Regions from separate parts of the Sporosarcina sp. P25 genome, predicted to be linked through region 1. Evidence: riboswitches for the same ligand, from Rfam matches in the RefSeq annotation. Region 1 holds a riboswitch; each other region holds the start of a gene.

Region 1 (4,958 bases):
TAGAAAAAGGTGATTACGCATGCGAATGGGTAGAGTGATTGGTAATGTATGGGCAACCCGTAAAGAGGATGGATTATCAGGACTTAAGCTGTTAATCGTCCAGCCGATTGATGCACACGGCAATAGTATACAGTCGCATATGGTCGCGGCAGATCGGATTGGAGCAGGGGTTGGTGATGAAGTACTCATTACGAGTGGCGGTTCTTCACGCTTTATTTTACCGAAAGAAAACCCGATCCCAATCGACGCGGTCATTATTGGTATTATCGATTCAACAGAAGTGAAAAGAGGTGATATACATGAGTCAAGCGATCGGAATGATTGAGACAAAAGGATTGATTGGATCGATTGAAGCGGCGGACGCCATGGTGAAAGCATCCAACGTAGAGTTAGTATCACAGGAGATGGTGGATGGCGGAATCGTTACGGTCATCGTTCAAGGTGACGTTGGAGCAGTTCAGGCAGCTGTTGATGCAGGTCGCGACGCAGCAGCGCGTGTAGGTGAATTACTAGGCGCGCATGTAATACCGCGTCCCGATGATTCAGTATATGGCATGGTGAAACCCCTAGTGTCGACTACTTCAGAAATTCCACAAGTAAAGAAACTGGCAGAAGTGAAGAAGGCACCGAAGAAAGACTGAGGTATACATGTGCTATAAGCGTATTACTCATAGTGAAATCTATAGAAAGGAGTGGTTTCCATGGCTTTCAAACGACATAAAATTGCAGTCATTGGAGCTGGTCATACCGGTTCAACCGTAGCATTGATGGCAGCGCAGAGAGAACTAGGTGACATCGTATTAGTCGATATACCGGATCTCTCTAATCCAACCAAAGGTAAAGCACTAGATCTTCTTCAAACGAGTCCTGTACAACAATTTAATTCTCGCATTACAGGTACATCTAATTACGAGGATATTGAAGGTGCAGCAATGGTTATCATTACTGCGGGTGTTGCACGTAAACCAGGTATGAGTCGCGATGATTTAGTTGCAACCAATGCGAAGATTATGCGTTCCGTTTCCGAGCAAGTAAAGCGTCATGCCCCAGACAGCACCGTGCTGATTTTAAGTAATCCGGTAGATGCAATGACATATGTATGTTATAAAACAACTGGATTTCCTAAAAATCGTGTAATTGGACAATCAGGTGTGCTTGATACTGCACGTTTCAATACGTTCATTTCCGAAGAATTGAATATTTCTGTAGAGGATATTTCGGGTTTTGTACTTGGCGGACACGGAGATGATATGGTGCCACTTGTGCGTTACTCTTACGCCGGCGGCATTCCGTTGGATAAAATCATATCGAATGAACGGCTAGAAGCCATTGTGGAGCGTACTCGAAAAGGCGGCGGTGAAATTGTCTCACTACTAGGTAATGGTAGCGCTTATTACGCACCCGCTGCGGCTTTAGTAGAGATGGCTGAGGCAATTATTAAAGATAAGAAACGAATTTTGCCGTCCATCGCTTATTTAGAGGGTGAATATGGATATCAAAATATTTACTTAGGCGTACCCACTGTTCTCGGGGGCAATGGTATCGAAAGTGTGATTGAACTTCCGTTAACAAAGGAAGAACAAACAGCACTTGATCAGTCAGCTGACTCTGTCAGAGCAGTCATCGACATTTGCGAAAAGCAAATGTCCTTATAACTACTGATCTCTCTAAGTCGTAAAGAGGACTTAGGGAGATTTTTTTGTATGGAAAGAATTTTACAGACCGTGTTTTATAATGGAATGATACAGAAGTCATAGGTTCTCTTCAAAAAAACGTAAAAGTTCATTCGGAATGATAACTTTTATATTTACTTTTGTTTATTTGAATGATACAATAAACAGAATTCACTGAATTATAAAACATGCCTTTAGTAAACTTACTCGGAAATATATAAAGAACTTATTTCCTTCGTTTCTAAAATGTAAGCGCTATCAAATAGCCTTTTATCAATAAGAGCGAAAAAATGTTCTTTTATTCCCCGATAAGGCATATACTATGAAAAATATAAAATCCAGGAGGTAATTCTTATGAAGAACAACGACTATCAGAACAATTCATCACTACCAGAGCAGAACGAAACATTCTATTTGATCACAGGTTACTCGGAGAATGGTTTCATCCATGGGATCACATGGCAAGAGGCATATGTTCAAGGATTGGCGGATTGCGGCTGTCTATGCGAACAACAACTCATGTAAGTAATGAAGAAAACTCGATACAGGGTGCCTAGCAAAAAACGATTGTGGATGTTTTCACAGTAGTTTAGTGCATAGGCACCCTATTTGTTTATGTGGACTTCCTTAATAAAAACAAACGCTACCACCCTCTATGTTATCCATGATAAAATGAAATCAATCAAATATATGAGTTTGCACGATACGCTGGTACCTATCAAGGTGTAAAAGGGAATCCGTAAACCGGAGCTGTCCCCGCAACTGTACACACGGACGACCGCTAAAATTAGCCACTATGGAGACATGGGAAGGCATTAGCGGAAGGATGAAGTGAAGCCAGGAGACCTGCCACGTATCGTCAAAGCGACACTTTCTTCGGGGGTTGAGGAGTGGAAGCAAAAAAGGTATCTGCATCTATGCATTTTTGTATGGAGTATTTTAAAGATGCCTGAATTTGTTTCCTCATTCACAACTATTGCAATCATCTTGCCGAAGAGGCGGAATGATTGTTTTTTGTTGTTTACGAAAGGAGACCGTGACATGAGAGTATTTGAACAGAAGAAGGAATGTATACATGAACGTGAACTGTTGCAGTTATTGTATAAACAAGTAGAACAACAGCGTGGAAGACCTGTGTATTCAGGATTTCATCAAGTAGTCAGGAAACTGTTACAGGATGGATTATACGGTCAATGGATCTATGACTTTTCAGCAAGCGAAATCAAATGGCTTGGCTTACAGATTGTAGCTGAACGCGATCGATTGATACCTCCTGCACTGTTGCAACAATATATGAATGAATTTGTAACATCGGATTATTATGACAAACCGATAGGACTGCCTCAAGAGAGGATTATGCTCATAGCAATGGCCGCCATGCAGCATGAAACTATCCAGCGCCTACAAAAAGTACAGGAAGCATATTGGCTACTGAGTCATGGCTATGTGACTTTACCAGCTGAAGTGATGTCGTTCTTCGGTAAGACATTCTATCGGCGAAAGACGAGAGTAGAGCAATATACCATGGATATTGCTGACAGTAGAATCGCATCATTTTTATCGAGCAAAGTAAAAGAAAAGCATATACGTATACCCGATTATTTTATGGAACAAGTAAAAGCGTGCGGCTCTTGGAGTTTATTTGAAGCTGAACAAACAGAGCGCGCTTTGAGTTGTTCGCATGGCAACTCCAACAGTGAATGGTTTCCTGATGCCGCTGACGGCTCCTCTATTGCTTATAAAAAAGTTTCTGCCATTGGTTTAATGAAACAGCTGCTTGGAAGTGAAGGAATTGTTGTACATTTTCACAATGAAAAAAGACAGGAAAAAGCTGCATTGTCCTCATATATTCAATTGCCGAACGTAATGCAGGAAACGGAGTTGGCCCGTACTTGTACCATACTTGTGCGTTTACTAAACGGCATTGAGAGCATATGGGGACATACTTTACGAGTTGAAGTGGCAGGTTGGGAAACCGCTATAGCTGACCAGAAAATTGGTTTGCATTCAGAGAAGGCCCTCCTATTTATTGAAGAAGTAGCGGAAGAAATAAACCGCTACTTGGAGGTGGCATCGTATCAAAGCGGAATGCAAATCCCTTTGCGCAAAGCAGCCGCAGTCACGCATCAGTCGATAAACCAAGCGACGAGTCAACAGCAAACCGCGATGATCGACCGAGTCACTGCAGAACAGCGCCATACCGATCAAGGCGGATCTATCATGTTAGAGAAATCTCCAACCATTGAAACTGCAGAACTGTTACAGCTGCTCATAAAGGCATGGGGCGGTGGAGTACCGGAAGTCCGACTTATCTGAATCTCCTCTATTGTAGTGGAATCTAAAGTGACGTAAACTAAGTATTACAAACGGTTTCCATTTGAGGTGAGACAGGTGTTTCAATTTGATACATTAGGACATGAAATGGTAACGGAATTATCGAATCTGATTAAGCAGCAAGTCATTTTAACGGATCGAAGAGGCTTCATTCAATCGAGTACAGAACCCGATCGAATCAACCAGTTCCATGAAGGAGCACTGTTGAGTATGCGTCAGAAAACGATGCTCCGTATGGGGGATGAGGAAGCGCAGCATCTGCAGGGGGTTCGTAGGGGTATCGTCTTGCCAATCATCATTGGAGGCGAACCGATCGCTGTACTTGGTGTGACGGGTGATCCAGACGAGATTCATCCGCAGGCTCAGCTGATCTTACGCGTAGCGGAACTGTTCATCCAGGACTCCCTGAAAAGAAAGCAGAAGGATGAAAAAGTACGTGATGTGGAGTTCTTCGTCTTTGACTGGCTGACAGGATCAAAGAAAGATGAACGATTTATGGAACGGGGGACACTGCTCGGAATCGACGTCACTCTTTACCGTCAAGTGGTGGTATTGGAAGTGCTGGATTTACTGGAACAGTTCACGATCGAGGAAATGGAGACATTCGCGTCGATTCAAAATATCCACCCTTCTATGAAGATGATTCGCTGGGCGCAAAATAAAATCTTACTATTATTACCTGAAATGAATCAACAAACAGTAAAAAATGAATTAGAATTCCTGTTGCTTCATATAAAACGGCGCAAGAAAGTACAAGTCGTCGCAGGTATAGGTGCATCCACACGGTATTTCGAATTAGCTAAATCATTCGCGCAGGCAGAACGTGCTGTCAATGCTGCAAAGGGATCCGGCGATATTGTCTTTGAGCATGAACTGCGGCTTGAAATTATTTTGCAGAGCGTTCCAGATATGGTGAAGCAAGAATTCCTTAAGCGTACAGTTGCGACGCTG
Region 2 (4,958 bases), on a different contig from region 1:
GGATGCGCCCATTGTCAACATTAACTCACGTAAGTTCTTATCTGACGAGCGTAAGCCGTCGAATACGCTGACGGTGATCGGGAAAAAAGTGATCAAGACGGTGACTGCGACTTTACTCCAAATGCTGTAGCCGAACCACAAGACAAAAATCGGTGCAAGCGCAATGACAGGAATCGTTTGCGACGCGATCAAAATAGGGTAAAATGCTTGCTCAATTGGTTTCTTACTATACATCGCAATCGCTAGTGTGGATCCGATGATGATCGAAATCGATAAGCCGATCAAAATAGTTAAAGCAGTCGGAGGTAAGTGATGGATAAACAGCTCCGTTTTCAGCTCCCATAATCTAATCAGAATCGCTGAAGGGGACGGAAAGAGGAAACTTTTGTCGTAAAGTCGCGCTGCGATTTCCCATACGCCAAGTAGCATCGCGACGAGAAGTATAGACCAACTATACGAAGTCATCTTCTTCATAGCCGCGCCTCCGAACGAAGCTCGCTGATCAGTTGCTCTTTCAGTTCCATCAGTTCCGGTCGTGCCAAGTCTCGCATAGTGCGTGGTCGGCTGAGAGGTACGACGACTTCGCGAATCGCCTGTACCGGTTTTTCAGCAAGTACAAAGATGCGATCAGATAGGAATAAGGCTTCGTCAATATCATGTGTGATGAAGACGATCGTTTTATCGAGCTTCTGCCATTGATCGATTAGCCACTCTTGCATCGTCAGCCGCGTGATCGCATCTAGTGCACTAAATGGCTCGTCCAATAATAAAATATTTGAGCCGGTCAGGATTGTGCGCAAAAAAGAAACACGTTGTCGCATCCCGCCTGATAAGTTTCCAGGATAGGCGTTTTCTTCTCCTGCCAGTCCGAAGTCAGCAAGTAACTGGATGATTTCATCGGAAGAAGGTTTACGTTTTTGAAGCTCTACAGGTAATTGAACATTTTCAAGAATCGTCCGCCACGGCATGAGTAAGTCTTGCTGCGGCATATACCCAACCTTGCCTAACCGCTTCGTTGTCACTACTCCGTCCAATAAAATCTGTCCACTGTCAGGGTTCTCTAGGCCAGTGATGAGTCGAAATAACGTGCTTTTGCCATAGCCGCTTGGTCCAATGATGCTAACGAATTCGCCTTCCTTCACGTGCCAGTCAACTTGATCGAAAATAACAGTTGGTTTCGAAGCTTTCGTTGCTTGATAATGAAAAGAGACATTAGTAAACTCTAAAACTTTATTCATCATATTCTTACCACTTCTCATTTCTTAAAAAAATTCACACAAAAAAACCACTTCTCTATGCGAAGCGGTTGCATAGTACGGATAAAATCCGTCATATGTCCACTTCCCTCCGCTAGCATTATCTAGAGCAGGTTCAAGGGTTAAGGCGAACGCCTCTCTCAGCAAAAGCACCCCTAGTGTTTATCCATCTCTTATCGTTACATAGTCTGAAAAGATAGTCAAGATAGCGTTGAGAGAAATCGGTATAGGATAGAAGCCTGTATAATACATGAACCGTCAAATATTACGCTATTGCAATTGTTATGTCGACTCCTTATGATAAAGAGGAGTTTATAGCGTATTTTGGTGTCTTGCTAGTTTGCAAGACTTAAAAAGGAATCAGGTGAAAATCCTGAACGGTCCGGCCACTGTAATTGGAAAGTGACTTCAGACAACCACTGGTATTCGTACTGGGAAGGTTGAAGTTGCGTTTGTATCCAAAAGTCAGGAGACTTACCATAATACCATGCTTACAACCTTCCGGAAAAAGGTGTGTATGTGGTGTTGTATTAGGTACGTCTAAACACGCATCCATCCATCCTTGTCTCTTTCCGGAGGCGGGATTTTTTTATTGAAAAAAATAGGGGGTAGGAGTCGTTGAAGAAAGGTAGTCGAGTAAGTAAGGTATTATCTGTGTTGCTAAGTTTGATGTTGGTATTGTCGTTTGTAACTCCGGTGGTACAAGCAGTTGATACAGGTGTAGAGAATACAAAAGGAACGGTTGCCGAGCAGACAGATGTGGAAGACTTATTAGCTAAAACCGTTCAGTTTTATAAAAACAAAGAGATGAAACTGGATTCGTGGCAAACATTAGTCGGGCTTTACGCAGCAGGTGAAGATCTGAATGATGGCGAGTGGGTATTACCAGAATGGCAAAAAAAAGAGCCAAGTCATTTGGAACCTATACATTATGGTACAGAACATATTCGCTATATCTTCGGGTTACTCGCAATGAACGAAGATCCAGCCGATGCATGGGAAACGAAGCGTAATCTTTATGTAGAATTAGCATCGCAACAAAACAAAGATACAGGCGCATTTGGTGGCATTAATAAACATATGTGGGCATTGCTTGCGATGGATACAGGCGAACGTCTAGGAGCCAATTTAGGCGAGTGGAATAAAGATACGAAACAAAAAGCACTACAATTTTTACTCGATAAGCAAAATGAAGATGGCGGATATTCATTCAGCGGTACGGTTTCAGACCCAGATATGACAGGTATGGGCATGATCGCATTGTCTAATTATCAAGGGGAAGAAGCGGCGGATGCAGCTATTGAAAGAACGAAGGACTTACTACGAGCTAGACAACTAGACTTACAGACGGGTGGATTTAATTCGCCAGGTAAATTTGGAATGGGCGATAATGCCAATTCAACAGCGACAGCGATTTGGGGTCTAGCTGCAGTAAATGAAAACGTACTAGCAGAGAAATGGCATATTGGAAATCAGACAGTAGTAGATGCAATAAAAGGTTTCCAGTTAGAAGATGGCTCATATAAGTGGAAAGTGACTGATAAGAAAACCAACTTAATGGCGACTGAGCAAGTATTACTTGCGCTAGCAGACATAAATGCGGGAAGTTCAGTTTGGAATCGAATTGCTTTAAAAGCAGAGCAGCCTACAGCCCACGTGAAAATCGATGGATTAGATGGCTCTATTCTTTCAGAAACTGAAGTCACATTCGAAGAAGACAGTACGGTTGTACAAGTTGTTGAACAGTTGTTACAGGAACAAGATATTCCTTTTGAGATAGATGAACTGAAAAAGAATTTTGTGTCGATTAATGACATTCAAAATGGAAGCTTACATGGCACTGATCAGTGGGTGGTGGAAGTAAATGAAGGATCATCTACTTCACTAATCGATACTATAGTGAACGAACAGGATAAGATTCACATTTTTTATAAACGCAATGCAGTTTTCAAATCCAACACGAAGTTGAAAGTCGGGGACAAGAATCCGACTATTGAACTCACATTACATGGAGACGCGTTTACGGAAGCGGCCTCAGACGCTAGTAACTGGACTATAGGTAATAGAGGCCTAACAGTTGGCTCCGTTACCGTTGAAAGTAACCAGAAAGTACTTCTACATGTGCAAGGCGAAGTACCAAATGAAGTGTTATCCATAACGGGACTTGCTGAAGCAGTGCATTCAAATGTAAACACTACCGCAAATATATCTTCGGTGGAACCAGTAGTAAGCCGTTCGGTAGACGAGATGCTCGCGGATACGTTACGTTTTTATGAAGTAGAGAGATATAATAAGGATAACTTTAGATGGGGTATGCCGGGAATTAGTTGGACGGAACTGGTTGGATTGGGCGCATCTAGTTCGCAATTAATTGATGGTACAGCACGATTACCAGAGTGGATTACTAAAGATCCAGAATTAAATAGTGACGAGTCAGATACAGACCATATCCGTTATATCTTTGGTTTGCTGGCAGTAGGGAAGGATCCAACTACTGCGTGGGAAACGAATCGTAATCTGTATGCAGAGTTAGCGGCACAACAAAAAGCAGATGGATCAATTGGTCCTATAAATAAACACGCCTGGGCGATGCTCGCTTTAGATACAGGTATGAAGCGTGGGCAGGACGTAGGAACATGGAATGCTGAAGCGAAAGAAAAAGCGTTACAACATTTGTTAAAGCAAGAAAAGGAAAAGGGTGGATTTTCTCTTTCATTAAACGTACAAGACAAAGCTGATCCCGATATGACAGCGATGGTCTTATTGGCACTAGCAAATTATCAAGATGATAGTGCGGTGAATACAGCCATTGAACGAGCAAAACACGTCTTACGCGAACAACAACTGGATACAGCTGGCTGGGGCGCTTGGGGAGAAAACTCCAACAGTATTGCGACTGTCATTTCAGGACTGGTTGCGTCAGGAGAAGACGTTACATCTATCGAATGGCAAAAAGATGGGAAATCACCTGTAGATGCATTAAGCAAATTCCAAATGAAAAATGGAGCATTTGCATTCACTTTACCAGCCGATAAATGGGTCAATACGATAGCTGTCGAACAATCTTTAATTGCACTACAAGAAATTAAAACGGGTAAATCTGTCTGGCAACAATTTTCTGAAGAAGAAACTATAGAGCCACCAGTACATCCAACGAATATTACATTTTCCGTAGAAACACGAACAATGAATATGGGGGATATTATTAGCCCAAAACAGTTGGAAATTGAGTCGGGGGATACGGCGTTCACTGTACTACAACGTGAAGTAGAAAGTGGCTCAATACCAATCAAATTTACTGGTATAGGTCCAACCCTATACGTGAAAAGTATTAATAATGTAGCGGAATTTCATGGCGGTCCGCTAAGTGGCTGGATGTATTCAGTCAATGGTGAATTCCCGCAGTATAGTGCTGGAATTTATGAATTAAAGAAAGACGATATTTTACGTTGGCAGTATACAACGAACTTAGGAGCAGATCTAGGAGATGATTGGAATCCTATACCGAACCCTGAACTCTCACTCAAATCACCTGAAAATGTAAAAGCGACAATTACAGATAGGAAGCTTCAAATTCAAGTGATAGATGAAAAGACTGGAGAACTGCACCCGGCAAAAGTAGAAAAAACAGAAGTGGTTGACGGAAAGATGATCGTTCAAATCGGGGAAGCGGGTAAAGTGCTGGATGCAGTTGAAGGTCTC
Region 3 (4,958 bases), on a different contig from region 1:
TTCATCGGGCGTTGCACCTTTTTCCCATGTGAATGAACCGATGCACAGCGCGTCGTATTCTTTAACGTTTGGAATGACTCCGATGCCGATACGATAGGTATCGACTTCGACGCCTTCACTTTGTAAACTTTCCGTAATCAATTCCGCTACTTCCTGAGTGTTGCCGCTCCAGGATGCATAGGCGATTAAGAATGACACCACTCGCACTCCTCGATCTCCGCTGCAGTTGAACGCATATAGTACGTGGTTTTCATGCCGGATTTCCATGCCTGCAAGTGTAAATCCAAAATAACGGATGCGCGGATGGAGTTCGGTACATAAATATTGAATGAAATTGACTGATCGATGTGTTGCTGACGCGCGGCGTTTTGCTTGATAGACCAGCGCTGATCGACGATGTAAGCAGAACGACGGTAAATGTCATACGTATTATGATCTAGATCCGGTGCAATAACCGGTAATTTATAGTCTTTCTTCTCTTCATGGTAGAACGGCTTGAATACTGGATCGATGGAAGCTGTTGAGCCTGCGATAACCGACGTCGAGCTGTTCGGTGCGACTGCCATCAAGTAGCCGTTCCGCATACCGTTCATTGCCACATCCATGCGCAGTTCACGCCATTTATTCGAATCGTATTCGCGTTGCTCGAAGTATTCGCCCGTTTGCCAATCCGAACCATCGAACAATGGATATGCGCCTTTTTCTTTCGATAATTCCATTGAAGCTTTAATTGTCAAATACGCGATATTTTCATACAGCTCGTCTGCGAAATTCACCGCTTCATCCGATTCCCACTGAATGTTTTTCAATGCGAGTAAATGGTGCCAGCCAAATGTGCCAAGTCCAATTCCACGGTAGCGCGTATTTGTGCGTTGTGCTTGTACAACTGGGATTTGGTTCTGATCAATGACGTTATCGAGCATACGCACTTGAATGCGGATCAAACGGTCTAGCACGTCTGCTGTAACCGCTCTTCCAAGGTTAATCGATGACAGGTTACATACAACGAAATCGCCTGGCTTCGTGCGTGTGACGACCATATCGTCTTCTAGTGTTACGGATTCATGTGTAGATGCTGACATATTTTGAAGTATTTCTGAGCACAAATTACTAGAATAAATCATGCCTTCATGCTTATTCGGGTTCATACGGTTTACTTCATCACGGTAGAACATGAATGGCGTTCCTGTCTCGAGCTGGCTACGTAGGATACGCTTCATGATTTCAATCGCTGAAACCGTCTCTCTGGATAAATCTTCATTGCGGACACATTCTTCATACTTCTCGCGGAATGTTCCTTTCCCTTTTGTTTCATCATAGAAGTCTTCCAATGAATAGCCCATTTTCGTGCGGACTTCATGTGGATCGAATAAATGCCAGTCTTCGCGGGACTCGACTTTCTCCATGAATAAGTCCGGCAAGCAAACGCCTGTGAAAATGTCATGTGCGCGCAAACGGTCATCACCGTTATTGAGCTTGAGATCAAGGAATGTGAAGATGTCTTGATGCCATACATCAAGATAAACGGCTACAGCCCCTTGACGTTGACCGAGTTGGTCGACACTGACTGCCGTATTGTTCAGCTGTTTGATCCATGGGAGAACACCACTTGATGCACCTTCGAAGCCACGAATCGATGCACCGCGAGAACGAACTTTCCCCATATAGACACCGATTCCGCCGCCGAATTTCGACAAGTTCGCGATATCAGTGTTGCTGTTGTAGATCCCTTGTAAGGAATCATCCACTGTATCGATAAAGCAACTTGATAGCTGTCCGTGCATCTTGCCTGCATTCGATAATGTAGGTGTCGCAACAGTCATATACAAATTGCTCATCGCCCAATACGCTTCGCTGACTTTATGAATGCGGTCTACTGTTTCATCTTGCATTAACGTCATCGCGATGATTAACCAGCGCTCTTGTGGAAGCTCCACTGATTGTTTCTTAAAGTTTACTGTTACATAGCGGTCTACCAATGTTTTCAAGCCGATATATGTGAATAAAAGGTCACGAGAAGGATCGAGTAGCTTGCCGATTTCCTGAAGCTCATCTTGGCTGTATTTCTCTGTCAGAACAGGTGTATATAAACCTTGTTCCACCAAGCGTTCTACATTTTTCGCAAAATCGGTATACACATCCGCTCCACGCAATGCTTTTTGCTTTGCATAGACGTCGAATAAATAAATACGCGCAGCTACAAACGTCCAATACGTGGTCGCTTCATCAATACGGCTTAAAGACTCTAGCACCATCGCATTCGTCCACTCAGTTGCCGAGCTTGCCGGATGACGCTCCTGGAATTTCTCGCTCGCTTCGATCAACGGTTCGATTTGTTTCTTGCCGAATTCCTCTTGTAAATTTTCCATCAATAGATTAAGTCCCACAGCTTCTTGAATAATAGCCATTATATCCGCTCCCTTTAGTTAATTAGTTCGGTTATATACTAAATAAAAAAACTCCCAATAAAATCGGGAGTCGTCAATTGACGCTTAGTAGATAGCGGAAAGTTTTAGGCAGACTGAAAAAAGACTGCTTTGTGCTTTCACTCTCCAACCCCGAAGAATGTTTTGCTGAGATGACTGGCAGGTCTACTGGCTGGCACATCGCTCTTCCATCTTTCCTTCCCGCCGAAGCAGTGGTTTTACAAGATAGTCGTCCGTGCCCTCAGTTGCGGGGGCAGCTCCGTTCGTGGCGGATTCCCTTTTAAACGTGGTGGGTACCAATTCATCTAATTGCTGTTACACACTATATATAGTGTATTGATTCATATATAACCCTAACATGTTGTGTTCAAACATGCAAAACAAAAATCGAACCGATGTTCAGAATCCTTCTTCTGAACTACGATTCGACTTTTGTTATTCAGTATTTTATAGTATATCAAACTTTTTACTTCTTGACTAAATTGTTTGTGTGAACGTTTTAATTAGATAGTGAAATTAGTGAGGAGAAGGGATTTCCGCTACAGCAGGGGGACGCTTTCCGGAGGGCGTGGCCTGAGCCAAACGAACAGCGAAGGGTTCGCTTTGCCGTATTTCTGTGTACTTTGCAGAAATTGAGGCACCTGGCCAGGGTCTCAGACTCACGCTGATCCTCCCGGAGTCGCCCCCTGCTTCCTCTACAATCCTACTTTCTAACGTAGACCACCTAGAAAATTCACTGTATTTATTAGTTCCAATTCAAAGTCTTAAGATCAAAATATAAAAAGCCCAATATTATCTATCAATATCACAAACGATCTTCTGCTCTTTCAGCTGTTTCTTCCCAACACTCTGCGCCTTTTAAATCAGGGATGCTAGCTGCTTTGAAGACGGGGTTCCTGCCCGCCTTTCGTTGTTTGGTGAAGTCGTCGAGTACTTTGAAGGCAATTTTGCCCAGGAGTAGTATAACGACCAAGTTAATGATGGCCATTAGTCCCATGAATAAGTCGGCCATGTCCCAGACGACTTGTACTTTTGCAACGGCTCCGAAGTAGACCATAGCGAGTACGAGAACTTGGTAGATTCGTTTCCACAAGACGTTAGCGTTGATAAATTCGATGTTCGTTTCGCCATAGTAGTAGTTACCGATGATGGAACTGAAGGCGAAGAACATGATCGCCACGGCGATGAAGTATGGTGCCCATGCGCCTACGTGTACTTCCATGGATGCTTGCGTCAATAAGATACCGTTTGTTTCGCCTGATTGGTACAAGCCGCCAAGTAAGATAATGAAGGCAGTTGCTGAACAGATGATGATGGTATCGAAAAATACGCCTAATGATTGTACGAGTCCTTGTTTTGCTGGGTGTGATACGTTCGCTGTAGCTGCTGCGTTTGGGACACTACCCATACCTGCTTCATTGGAGAACAGACCTCGGCGTACACCTTGCATCATAGCCATACCGATTCCGCCACCCATGATTTCTTTAATACCGAATGCGTGCTCGAAAATTAATGCGATCATCGCTGGAACTTCTGTAATGTTCAATATCACAATATACAATGCTACGATAATATAAAATGTTGCCATTATAGGTACGATAGTCTGCGTTACTTTAACAATACGCTGCACACCACCAAAGACAATTACTGCCGTCAGAGCAATGAGTCCAACTCCTACAGCCCAATGTGGAATGCCGAATACGTCTGTGAACGATTGACTGATTGTGTTCGATTGCACTGCGTTAAAGATGAATCCGAAACACATCGTCAGTAAAATCGCAAAGACAATACCAAGTTTCCGCCAGCCTAACGCTTTTTGCATATAATACGCCGGCCCTCCGCGGAAAGTATCGCCGTCTTTCACTTTATACACTTGCGCCAATGTACTTTCAATGAATGCAGTCGCCATACCGATTATAGCGATAACCCACATCCAGAATACCGCGCCGGGCCCACCGATTCCGATCGCAAGGGCTACCCCTGCTACGTTACCTGTCCCTACACGCGACGCGGCACTAATTGTAAATGCTTGGAATGGCGATACCCCGTCGTTGCTATCCTTCTTCTCAACAATCAGACGGAACATCTCACCAAATAAGCGTACTTGTACAAATTTCGTGCGAATTGAGAAATATAAACCTGTTGCCAATAAAAGTCCAATTAAAACATATGTCCAAATGAAATTATTCGCCGGCCCTACAAGCCAGTTGATTGCATCTTGAAACATCTGACCACCTCCTCGTGTATTCTATACCCTACCCGCCTACTTGCTATGCATCGCATAATAAAAAACTATTTTCTACTATCTACTTTGCATGACTATCGACGTTTTGTTTTCCAATAACTCTGCCGCATTTGCCATCAATTCGGCTAACGACTTCTTTCCATCATCCAATGAATGCAATTCGGTGAACCACACAAGAAGCTCTTGACGCGCCGCTTCTTCAATCGCTCCTGAAATGACAATAACCGGAACATCCTCTACCCTCGCAAGCTTTGCAATCCCCATTAATGCCTTGCCTGCAAGCGTCT
Region 4 (4,958 bases), on a different contig from region 1:
CGCCAAAAATGGAAGTTCAGCTCCGTTCCGTTATTCAACATCCAGACCAGCAAGCGGAAACGCATACGATGCAGGCAACTGGAGAACTCATTGAGAAAAAAGGACAGGCCTATTTATTGTTTGAAGAACGAACAGAAGGAATGCCAGTAGTCCGAACGACCGTGAAATTACATGCTGAAGATGCCTTCATCATGCGTAAAGGCGGCGTGCAGATGCGATTGCCGTTCAGACAAGACGATATGCGCCTCGGCACGTACGGTAATGGCCCTGCAGTTATGGATTTAGCCGTTTATACCAATCAACTGGAGTGGGTTCCTGGACGCTTTACGGTAGCGTACGACTTACATTCAGAAGAAAGCTTATTAGGGAAATACCATTTGACAATAACCTACTCGGAGGTAACACAATGAATGCAGTAGAGCAGATTCAACATGAAATTAAAGAAGCATTGCACCAAGCCATTGAGAAAGCGCAACTAGTCGAAAGTGCAGATATTCCCGACATTAAATTGGAATCACCAAGAAGTAAAGAGAACGGAGATTATGCAGCGAATATCGCTATGCAGTTGACAAAACTAGCGAAAAAGCCGCCACGTGCAATTGCGGAAAGTATTTTAGAGCACCTCGATACGAAGAACACCGCAATCGACTCCATTGAAATCGCTGGACCTGGCTTCCTCAATATCCGCTTGAAAACAGACAGCCTCGGGGATATCGTGAAATCTGTCCTGGATCAAGGAGCAGACTACGGACGTTCCGATAGCGGACAGCAACAGAAGATCCAAGTTGAATTCGTATCAGCGAACCCAACAGGCGATTTGCACTTAGGACACGCACGTGGGGCATCCCTTGGAGATTCATTATGTAATATTCTCGACAAAGCAGGCTATGACGTAGCGCGTGAATACTATATCAATGATGCAGGTAATCAAATAAATAATTTAGCGTTATCGATCGACGTTCGTTATTTCGAAGCACTTGGATTGGAAAAAGAAATGCCAGAAGATGGCTATCGCGGCGCAGATATTATTACGATCGCAAAAGGCCTCGTCGAACAATACGGCGACAAGTATGTCCATGTTCCAGAACAAGAGCGACTTGCATTTTTCCGTGAACACGGCTTGAATATCGAACTGGATAAACTAAAGAAAGACTTGACGGACTTCCGCGTTCATTTCGACAACTGGTTCTCGGAAACGTCTCTATATAACAACGGTAAAATCGATGTTGCGCTCAATAAATTACGTGAAAATGGCCATGTCTTTGAAGAAGACGGTGCTACTTGGTTCCGTTCCACTACATTTGGCGACGATAAAGACCGTGTATTGATCAAACAAGACGGTTCATTCACATACTTAACGCCAGACATTGCTTATCACCAAGACAAGCTGAGTCGTGGATTTGATAAACTTATCAATATTTGGGGAGCAGACCACCACGGATATATTCCACGTATGAAAGCAGCTATCCAGGCGCTTGGCTATGACCGCGACACGCTTGAAGTAGAAGTGGCGCAAATGGTTCAGCTTTACAAAGACGGAGAAAAATTCAAAATGAGCAAACGCACAGGAAAAGCCGTCACATTGCGTGAACTCGTAGAAGAAGTAGGACTAGACGCTGTACGTTATTTCTTCGCGATGCGCTCAGGCGATGCACAAATGGACTTCGATTTAGATTTGGCCGTATCCAAATCCAATGAAAACCCTGTCTACTACGCACAATACGCACACGCACGTATTTGTTCGATCTTGCGTCAGGCAAAAGAACAGAATGTAGAAGCGTCAACAGAAAACGTCACGCTATTGCAAGACGAAAAAGAGTTAGAGCTACTGAAGAAACTCGGTGACTTCCCGAAACTAATCAGCGACTCGGCTCGTATGCGCGCACCGCACCGCGTGACAACTTACATTCAGGAACTAGCAGCTACATTCCATAGTTTCTACAATGCGAACAAGGTGCTAGATCCGGAAAACAAAGACCTTTCCGAAGCACGTTTGGCATTGATTACAGCTACTAAAACAACGATTGCCAACGCGTTGAAACTTGTAGGCGTTGAAGCACCTGAAAGAATGTAATATATCGAAAATGGCCAAGCGGGTTTACTGCTTGGCTTTTTCTTTATGAATGGTAAAGGGGAAGGCAACGTTTCGCTATGTTCCAGGCGGACGCGTTTCGGGAGGGCCCGCGGTAAGCCAACCAGGTCGCTTCGCTTCCTTTTGGTTGTCTCACCTGATCGGGCTAATCCTCCCCGAGTCGCCGCCTTGCACTTCGCTTCACTGGTGTTTCTTTCTTGAGATAGAGAGTGAAGTTCAAGGGCTTACGGGTGATTAAATTTTGAGGTTGGAAAAGGTAAGGCAACGTTTCGCTACGTTCCAGGCGGACGCGTTTGGGAGGGCCCGCGGTGAGCCCCCTAGTCGCTACGCTCCTTTAGTGGTCTCACCTGATCGGGCTAATCCTCCCCGAGTCGCCGCCTTGCACTTCGCTTCACTGGTGTTTCTATCCTGTGATGGAGAGCGAGGTTCAAGGGCTTACGGGTGATTAAATTTTGAGGTGGGAAAGGGGAAGGCAACGTTTCGCAGCGTTCCAGGCGGACGCGTTCGGGAGGTCTCATCGCGAGGCCTCTCAGCAAAGCGTCCCCCTGCTGGAGCCTCACTCCCTATGTCATACCCAAACTCCTCCTATCCCCTGTACAACCAACACTATTATCGCTATAATAAATCATAATTACATATCTTCTAAAAAGGTTCTCGAAAATTGAGATGAAAAGCGAAATCGGTTCAAATCCGATGCGGTCCCGCCACTGTACGTGCGATGCACAAGCCAGGTCACCTGCCTTTTTGGAAAATGAAGTTCCGCAGCAACCTACGAGGATAGGTGTGATGGAAGAGATCACGCATTGATTTCATCCCACCTAATCCTTCGAACTATCGGAGGGTTTTTTTCATGTCTGCGGCTTGCGTAATGCAACACACATATTGAAGGAGGAACACACATGAAGAAGTTTTGGCAACTACTGCTGACGGCTATGCTTGCGGTACTACTACTTGCAGCATGCGGAAGCGACAGTACAAAAGAAGAAACACCGGCAGATAAAAACCAAGCGGGTGAAGAAGCGAAAACAGAACAAGAGTCAACGGATACAACGAGTTACCCATACACCCTGACAGATGCAATTGGCGAAGAAATTACATTTGAACAAGCGCCGGAAACTGTCATTTCATTAATTCCAAGTAACACGGAAATTTTATTCGGTATTGATGCTGGCGATCAAGTCATCGCTGTAACAGAAAACGATGATTATCCTAAAGAAGTAACGGAGCTTGATACCGTAGGGGACTTTACGGTCAACATAGAAAAAGTGATTTCATTGCAACCGGAAGCGGTATTCGCACATGAAATGATGATGGGCTCGAATGAAGAAGGATTGAACCAAATTCGTGACGCAGGCATCCCTGTGATCGTCGTACAGAATGCAGGAACATTTGAAGAGACATATGAAACGATTGAAATGATTGGTGAAGTCATGGACAAAAATGCGGAAGCCAATCAAATCGTCGAAGATATGAAAACGAAAATTGCTGATATCGAAAAGAAAGCAGCAGATATCACGGATAAGAAGCGCGTGTTCGTTGAAAACTCCGATGCACCTGAAATCTATACGGCAGGAAAAGGCACATTCCCACAGCAGTTTTTGGATATCATTAACGCTGAGAACATTGTGACGGAAGAAGGCTGGATTATGATCAGTCCTGAAACGATTGTAGATGAAAATCCGGATGTGATTTTGGCGATCTATAGCTATGTTCCAAATGTCGTAGAAAATATTAAAACGCGTGACGGCTTTGATGCGGTGACTGCGATCAAAGAAGATCAAGTCATTCAACTGGATGAAGATATTACAAGCCGTACAGGTCCACGTTTAGCTGACGGATTAGAATTGTTTGCGAAAGCAATCTATCCTGAGGTATTCGGTGAATAAAACCGTTCTCGCCTACGTCGTGTCGATCGCCACATTGCTTGTGGCGATCTGGCTCGGTGTATCGATCGGTACAGTGAAAATACCAATAGAGACGCTATGGGATCAATCGGACACGACCGCAAGTAATATTTTGTGGAAGATTCGTATGCCGCGTGTGTTGCTGGCTGGAATCGTCGGTGCCTCATTGGCTATTTCAGGGGCTGCTTTTCAAGGGCTACTGAAAAACCCATTAGCTGATCCTTACACCCTCGGAGTGTCATCCGGTGCCTCTGTCGGCGCCGTGATCACACTCTTTTTTGGTATATCGCTGCCGGTCCTTGGCGCTTTCACCTTACCTGTATTTAGTATGATCGGTGCTGCAGTGACGATGTTTTTAGTGATCGGTTTTGCTCGAATGGTCGACCGGTCAATGAAAATGGAAACTATTATTTTAACAGGAATTATTTTCGGTTCATTTCTCGGCTCTGTGTTGTCGCTGATGATCGCGTTGACGCAAGAAGAACTCCGTCAGATTGTTGGTTGGCTTCTTGGTAGCGTATCGATGCGTGGCTGGAATTACATTGTAATGGTCTTGCCGTTTTTCATCATCGGCTCATTCATGCTGTGGCTTAATCGCCGCGAATTGAACGCTTTATTATTCGGTGAAGAACGTGCGCATCATCTTGGAGTCAATGTCAAACAGCGTAAATTGATGATTTTGCTAGGCGGATCGGTATTAACTGGCTCGGCTGTTGCGGTGTCCGGAACAATCGGCTTCGTTGGCCTAGTTGTCCCCCATATGACACGTATGTTATGGGGCTCCGATCACCGTCATGTACTGCCGTTATCATTATGTAACGGTGCATCATTATTGATCATTTGCGATCTCGTAGCACGAACGATTATTTCACCGGCTGAATTACCGGTCGGTGTCATTACAGCATTCATTGGCGCTCCGGTGTTTGCCTATATCTTTTACAAACAACGTAGAAAAGGAGCGA

What was found. A riboswitch is a leader RNA that binds a small molecule or an ion and turns the genes downstream of it on or off. The one in region 1 is predicted to bind cobalamin.
Region 2: linked by a shared signal. The riboswitch ahead of CSV70_RS01205 (DUF4430 domain-containing protein) and the one ahead of CSV70_RS02540 (ribonucleotide reductase N-terminal alpha domain-containing protein) in region 1 are both predicted to bind cobalamin.
Region 3: linked by a shared signal. The riboswitch ahead of CSV70_RS07850 (ribonucleoside-diphosphate reductase subunit alpha) and the one ahead of CSV70_RS02540 (ribonucleotide reductase N-terminal alpha domain-containing protein) in region 1 are both predicted to bind cobalamin.
Region 4: linked by a shared signal. The riboswitch ahead of CSV70_RS00235 (ABC transporter substrate-binding protein) and the one ahead of CSV70_RS02540 (ribonucleotide reductase N-terminal alpha domain-containing protein) in region 1 are both predicted to bind cobalamin.

The regions. Positions count from the first base shown of each region.
Region 1 covers NZ_PDYV01000002.1:155,375-160,332, forward strand. Annotated here, with positions in the region: gene pduL (phosphate propanoyltransferase) at 1-3, shown strand, start outside; gene CSV70_RS02525 (EutN/CcmL family microcompartment protein) at 20-325, shown strand; gene CSV70_RS02530 (BMC domain-containing protein) at 300-641, shown strand; gene mdh (malate dehydrogenase) at 702-1,655, shown strand; gene CSV70_RS16415 (hypothetical protein) at 2,028-2,198, shown strand; cobalamin riboswitch at 2,365-2,541, shown strand; gene CSV70_RS02540 (ribonucleotide reductase N-terminal alpha domain-containing protein) at 2,715-3,989, shown strand; gene CSV70_RS02545 (CdaR family transcriptional regulator) at 4,065-4,958, shown strand, end outside.
Region 2 covers NZ_PDYV01000001.1:253,080-258,037, forward strand. Annotated here, with positions in the region: gene CSV70_RS01195 (ABC transporter permease) at 1-474, opposite strand, end outside; gene CSV70_RS01200 (ABC transporter ATP-binding protein) at 471-1,238, opposite strand; TPP riboswitch at 1,326-1,423, opposite strand; cobalamin riboswitch at 1,565-1,752, shown strand; gene CSV70_RS01205 (DUF4430 domain-containing protein) at 1,875-4,958, shown strand, end outside.
Region 3 covers NZ_PDYV01000006.1:152,941-157,898, reverse strand. Annotated here, with positions in the region: gene CSV70_RS07855 (flavodoxin) at 1-198, opposite strand, end outside; gene CSV70_RS07850 (ribonucleoside-diphosphate reductase subunit alpha) at 186-2,408, opposite strand; cobalamin riboswitch at 2,568-2,743, opposite strand; gene CSV70_RS07845 (alanine/glycine:cation symporter family protein) at 3,232-4,653, opposite strand; gene CSV70_RS07840 (glycerate kinase) at 4,729-4,958, opposite strand, start outside.
Region 4 covers NZ_PDYV01000001.1:40,917-45,874, forward strand. Annotated here, with positions in the region: gene CSV70_RS00225 (YwiB family protein) at 1-410, shown strand, start outside; gene argS (arginine--tRNA ligase) at 407-2,074, shown strand; cobalamin riboswitch at 2,724-2,850, shown strand; gene CSV70_RS00235 (ABC transporter substrate-binding protein) at 2,992-3,978, shown strand; gene CSV70_RS00240 (FecCD family ABC transporter permease) at 3,971-4,958, shown strand, end outside.